2 regions of the Fructobacillus cardui genome follow, and region 1 is predicted to be linked to the other one. Evidence: a T-box and tRNA genes for the amino acid it is inferred to sense, from the RefSeq annotation. Region 1 holds a T-box; the other holds one or more tRNA genes.

The links. The T-box of region 1 lies ahead of thrS (threonine--tRNA ligase). A T-box ahead of a tRNA ligase gene usually reads a tRNA of that ligase, here a tRNA-Thr.
Region 2: it has a tRNA-Thr gene. The T-box ahead of thrS (threonine--tRNA ligase) is inferred to sense a tRNA for this amino acid. The anticodon was not compared.

Annotation. Positions count from the first base shown of each region.
Region 1 is NZ_CAUZLS010000002.1:121,272-124,635, forward strand. Features, by position in the region: gene AABI20_RS02765 (YebC/PmpR family DNA-binding transcriptional regulator) at 1-141, shown strand, start outside; gene AABI20_RS02770 (flavodoxin domain-containing protein) at 270-731, opposite strand; T-box leader at 1,036-1,249, shown strand; gene thrS (threonine--tRNA ligase) at 1,326-3,284, shown strand.
Region 2 is NZ_CAUZLS010000004.1:138,479-141,842, reverse strand. Features, by position in the region: gene AABI20_RS05135 (GNAT family N-acetyltransferase) at 1-446, opposite strand, end outside; gene AABI20_RS05130 (alpha/beta hydrolase family protein) at 476-1,261, opposite strand; tRNA gene AABI20_RS05125 (tRNA-Thr) at 1,411-1,483, opposite strand; tRNA gene AABI20_RS05120 (tRNA-Asn) at 1,488-1,560, opposite strand; gene AABI20_RS05115 (NADPH-dependent F420 reductase) at 1,754-2,323, shown strand; gene AABI20_RS05110 (MFS transporter) at 2,427-3,364, opposite strand, start outside.

The DNA of each region.
Region 1 (3,364 bases):
TTCGCTGATGCTGAAGTTTCAATGATTGCTCAAAACCCAATGGCGATTTCTGATGAAGATCGCGAAAAGTTGGATAGTTTGGTCGACGAATTGGAAGAAAACGAAGACGTTTTGGCTGTTTATACAACTGCTGAAGACTAATTTGACTTTCAAAGCCAATTAAAAAGGCAAGCCAGCTAAGGCTTGTCTTTTTTCTTGACCTAATAGTAGAGTAGTGTAGTGTTCGTTAATTTTAAATCGTTGCTAACTCTTTGAGCGCTGGTCATTACTTATTTTTGCACCTGGGCTAATGCGGTCTGAACTAGGGCCGCTAATTTCTCGCGATCCTGGTCACCAGGATAGAGGTTAATTCGGGTGAGTTCACCGGCACGCTTGGCACCGGTCTTTTGAAATTGTTCGTCAAAGGAGTCAAGCGCTAAGCAATAAAGGTCACCGTAGAAAGTGTCACCAGAGCCGGCTAAAGCATAGGTGAAATCAGGTAAGGCCACGTCAGCGAGGTCGTCAAAATAGTCGAGACCTTCATCGGGGAGTGAACCCTCATCGTAAGTGTAGGGGACAACAAAACCAAGATCAAAGTCTTGTAATTCTTCTGGCTCAGTTTGGGAGATTTCGCTTTTTTTAACGGAAACCCCTTGGTTCTCTAATTCTTCAACTAAAATATCGGCAACGGCTTCGTTGTTACCGGTGATTGTGGCAAAAACGACTTGGGCTGTGAGATTTGCTGCAGACATTGTCTGCCTCCTTTGGGTATGAGATTTAGTATCATTATACAAAATTTACTGGGGCTCTGTTTGAACAAAAGAATAACAAAGCTGATTTAAAAGACTGGTAATTTTAAAATCCTTGTCTTATAATAGTCACAAATACGAGGAGGACGTTTGATATGGCATTGAATAAAGACCAAGTTGCAGCCTTGCAAAACGTTTATGATAACGGCATTTTAGACCACGATGACAAAGCTCGCCAAGCACTGGCCCAGGTTTTGGCTGACGCGAAATAATTGATATTTTTTTTTGGTCGTGTTATATTTAATCATAGAAATTGCTGATGAGGATAACTTGGGTTAGCAAGTCCTGATAGAGAGCTTACGGTTGGTGGAAGTAAGCAGGGCCCTAATTTTTTGACTACCTCTGAATGGCTAACGAGTAGGAATTGAAAGTTAGCCCGGGTGACACCGTTAGCTGTCTCAAAGACCCAGGTATTGATTTTATCTGGAAATTGGGTGGTACCACGGTGACACGTCCCTTTGTGCAAACGCACAAAGGGACTTTTTTTGTCCCTAATTTTCCAAATCAGCAATTGAAAAAAGAAAGAAGGCAATCATAATGGCAGAAATTACATTAAATTTCCCTGATGGCGCTCAGAAGTCTTACGAGGCTGGCATCAAGCCCATTGAAGTTGCAAGTTCAATTGCAAAGTCATTGGCAAAAAAGTCTGTTTCAGCAAAGCTGAATGGACACTATGTTGGGATGAATGATCCATTGACCGAGGGTGGCGATTTTCAATTAATCACCACTGCGGACGAGGAATCATTGGATATCCTGCGTCACTCGACCTCGCACTTGCTTGCCCAAGCAATGCGTCGCTTGCCAAAGTTTGCTCATGCACACTTCGGAGTTGGTCCATTTATTGAAAACGGCTTCTATTATGACACTGATAACGGTGCCGGGAACCAAGTTTCTGTGGAAGATTTCCCAGAAATCGAAGCGATGATGAAGAAGATTGTTAAGGAAGACTTGCCAATCTTGTCACACGAAATCAGTCGTGCCGAAGCCTTGGAAACTTTCAAGGACGACCCATACAAGGTGGAATTGATTAATGATTTGCCTGAAGACGAGCCAATTTCAGTGGCCGTTCAAGGTGAACACATTGAATTAGACCGTGGTGGTTTGGTACCATCAACTGGTTGGATTAAGCACTTTAAGTTGGTTTCTGTTGCCGGTTCATACTGGCGTGGTCAATCAGACAACGCCGTTTTGCAACGTGTTTATGGAACGGCCTTCTGGAATGCCGAAGACTTGGAAGCTGATTTGCAACGTCGGGCCGAAGCCAAGGAACGTGACCACCGTAACATCGGTCGTGACTTAGACTTGTTCTTCACGAGCCAAAAGGTTGGTTCAGGCTTGCCAGTTTGGTTGCCAAATGGGGCAACGATCCGTCGCCAGGTAGAACGTTACATCGTTGATAAGGAATTGGCCAACGATTACTTGCATGTTTACACACCAGTTTTGTCAAACTTGAACTTGTATAAGACTTCAGGTCATTGGGATCACTACCGTGAAGACATGTTCCCACCAATGGACATGGGGGATGGCGAATTCTTGGAATTGCGTCCAATGAACTGTCCTTCACACATTTCAGTTTACCAACACAAGCCACGCTCATACCGTGACTTGCCATTGCGGATTGCAGAATTGGGCATGATGCACCGTTATGAAAAGTCAGGGGCCTTGACTGGTTTGTCACGCGTCCGTGAAATGACTTTGAACGATGGGCACACTTTCGTAGCACCAGACCAGTTGGAAGAAGAATTCAAGTCAATCTTGAAGATGACGATGGCTGTCTACGAAGACTTTAACATCACGGATTACCGTTTCCGTTTGTCATACCGTGACCCTGAAAACACTGCTAAGTACTTTGACGACGATGAAATGTGGGAAAAGTCACAGGCACAGTTGAAGCGGGCTATGGACGACATGGGCTTGGATTACTTCGAAGCACCTGGTGAAGCGGCCTTCTACGGTCCTAAGTTGGACATTCAAACAAAGACGGCCTTGGGTGGTGAAGAAACATTGTCGACCATCCAATTGGACTTCTTGTTGCCAGAACGCTTTGATTTGACTTATGTTGGTGAAGATGGTCAAGATAATCACCGCCCAGTGATGCTTCACCGTGGTATTGTTGGGACGATGGAACGTTTTACGGCCTACTTGATCGAAATGTATAAGGGCGCTTTCCCAACATGGTTGGCACCTTTGCAAGTTCAAATTATTCCTGTTAACAACGGTGCTCACGGTGCCTATGCTAACAAGATTAAGCAAAAATTGCAGGAAGCCGGCTTGCGTGCTAACGTCGAAACCAAGGAAGCCAAGATGGGCTACTTGATTCGTGAAGCACAAACCAAGAAGGTACCATATACGTTGGTCTTGGGTGATGATGAGCAGGATAACCAAACGGTTACGGTTCGCCGCTATGGCCAACAAGAAACCGAGAAGATGTCGGCTGATGCCTTTAAAGACTTAGTCTTAAAAGATGTTGCCAATTACTCTCGAGTAGCAGAATAATGTAGTAACCAACAATCGGTCCACTTCTTGGTGAATCGATTTGTTGTTTGTAAGAACGTTTTTGAACGCGAAATTAAAGG
Region 2 (3,364 bases), on a different contig from region 1:
GCCGTTTTCTTCTGATTCTTTGCAACCATCATCTTATGCGGAACGCCAACATCCAAGAAGGTATCACCATAGACCTCAAAGCCGAATCGTTCATAAAGGCCAACTGCATGCTCTTGCGCCTCAATCTCAATTTTATCTTGATCAAAGCGGGTAGCCATTACATCCATCAATTGTTGAATAAGCGCTTTGCCAAATCCTTTACCGCGAGCCTGTCGCACGGTCAACACCCGGCCAAAGGTCACTGTATCCTGGTCTTTTTCAAATACGCGGGCATAGGCTAGCAATTCACCATTTTCCTCATAAAAGACGTGCAGTGCCGTTAAATCCTGCTCATCAACGTCTTGATACTCACTATGCTGATCAACGACAAAAACGGCAATCCGAGCACGGTAGATCGCCCAAATTTCACGATTACTGAGTTCATCAAAAGTCTTAATGTGCCACATAAATCTTCTCCAATTTCATAATTAAAATTTTATTTAGCTAATAAGTTTTCAATAGCCCGTTGAACCCTTTCCCAGGCAAAATTTTTCGAATCAATCAGTTCAAAGTGGCCAACATTAGGCAACTCAATCAAGCCGACCGTGTCGCCTAAAGCCTTAGCCTTTTGATAATATTGTTGGCTTAATTTTACAGGAACCCTATCGTCAACTGTTCCGTGTATCAAGACCGTTGCTACACCCAATGGTAGCAAATTGATTGGTGATGCATCATGATAGCGACCAGGCTCCTCCTCAGGCGTTCCACCAATAAAATCAGGAACAGTATCAGCCATATTGCTTCCTTGTTGGTCCAGCCACATCGCCGCTAAATCAGTGACACCTGCCATGCTCACAACACCAGCAAACTTAATTTGAATCGCTTCACCAAGGGCGTTCGTCAGATGGTCGTAGCGTGACGCAGCCCACAAGGCCAAATGACCTCCTGCTGAATGGCCAATCACAACAACTCTGTCCAAATCAAGTGAATAGTCGACCGCAATTTTTGCTAAATAGTTAATCGCTGCCGTCACATCTAAAAATGTTTCTGGATAACCACCAGCAGATTTTCCAACTCGACGATACTCGATATTCCAAGTGGCTATTCCTGCATCAACTAATTGCTGGTCTAACGGGGTGAATTGACTCAAATCATACTTATCCTTCCAAAATCCACCATGAATCGAAATCACCACTGGCAATTTTTGGTCGAACTTCTTATCTGGCAAATTTAATACAGTAAATTGTTCTTCAACTGTGCCATAGTTGAACGTCTTTTTCACAATGCCCCTCCCTAGAATATTATTAAAATCAATCACGATGAATTGTCGTATTGCTATTCTATTCTTTTTAATAAAAACTGTCTAAAAAGTTTTGGATAAAACAAAAAATGTAACTTAAGAAAGTTACATTTTTGAACAAGTATTAATGATGCCGACGAAAGGATTTGAACCTTCGACCCCAGGTTTACGATACCCGTGCTCTACCAACTGAGCTACATCGGCATAACTCCGACTGCCGGGCTCGAACCGGCGACAACCTGATTAACAGTCAGGTGCTCTACCAACTGAGCTAAGTCGGAATGATTTGTTGTTTAAAACAACTATTATATTATGCCATTTACAGTGGGGGCTGTCAATCATTTTTACATTTTATTTTACTAATTTTTTCAAAAAATCAGACAAAGTTTTGCCTGCCATTCAAGACCGTCCTTTGACACTCACAAATCCCCGCCTTACAATGTAGGCATAATCGGATAGAAAAGGAGACTGCACATGAATGTTACTGTTTTTGGTAAAGGAAATATCGGCTCAGCCGTTGGTGCTCAATTGGAAAAAGCCGGCAATCAAGTCGACTATGTAACAACCGAACATAAGGCGGACACGGTGGCTGACTTAGTCATCTTGGCCGTCCCTTACGCCGCTTTAGCAAGCATTGCTAAAGAATACCAGCAAAAATTTGCCGGAAAAACGATTGTTGAGACAACCAACCCTGTTAATTTTAAAACTTTTGACAGCCTGGATGTCCCATCTGACTCTTCAGCGACTGCCCAGTTACAGGCTGATTTACCAGACAGTCACGTCTTGAAGGCTTTTAATACCGTCTTTGCAGCTAACCTTGTATCCGGTAAAGTCGGCAACAATCCCACTGAAGTTTTGACCGTCGGTGATAACAAGGACAGCAAGGAATTGCTGCAAAAAGCCTTCGAAGGTAGCGACTTGGCCGTGATTGATGCTGGTTCTTTGCGCCGCGCCCGTGAATTAGAATCCATTGGCTTCTTGCAAATGACCTTAGCCGTGACGAAACAAATTGCTTGGACTGGTGGCTTTGCCGTGGTCAAGTAATTGTTCAATACTAAAAACCAGGTAAGCCTATGAATCACGCCCGATGCTTGGCACTGATGGAGTGATTTAACAGATTTTACCTGGTTTTTTACTATATTAATTATTAAAATTGAGTTTTCTTACCCAATGCAGGAATCGACAGCATCACTAAGAAAGAAAAAATATAAATGGCTGAGAAGAACATCATGACCACTGACAGCGATGTCTTATCCATCATCAGACCAATCAAGGCCGAGAAGAAACCACCAAAGAGCTTTCCAACACAGGAAACAACGGAATTAGCTGTCACACGGATATCAGTTCCATATAATCGGGAAACAACAACACCGTAACCACCATACATACCATTTGAGAAAAAGCCAACCATCATCATGATCAATAGTAATGACCAAGCGCTATTAGCCATCGGGATCAAATAAACGGAAGCGGCTGCAACAACCAAGAAGATACCAAAGGCCAAGCGTGGACCAAAGTTATCTAAAATAAAACCAAAGGCGTACATACCCAAAGACATTCCTGCAATGGTCGCAATCATCCACATTGAGGAGGAAGAAATTGAGAGACCCAATTGCTTTTGCATAATCTTAGGTAACCAGTTCATTAACCCGTAGTACCCACCCGTTTGAATCATCATCATCAAAATCAGGCCAATCGTTTGCAGCGCCATCGCCGGCGTCTGAAAAACTGCTAAAAGGGGCACACGACTGTTTTCTTGCTGATTTTCCTGGCGGTGCTCTTTTGCGTGCTCAAATTCCTCACTATCCTTGAGGTGAATCCGAATTAAAAATGCAAAAATTATAGGCAAAAGGCCCACCAAGAATAAGGCGTTCCAACCCCAACGAGGGATGATAAAGGCCGCTGACAAGGCTGCCAAAACTGACCCACCTTGCCCACCAATTTGCACGATAGACATCAACCGACCGATTTTCTTGCCTGCAAAGGCTTCGGCCACCATTGTTACGCCGGCGCTATACTCAGCCCCGGTGCCCGCACCCACAATAAAACGTAGCGCATACAAAACCCAAATATTATGGGCAAAGT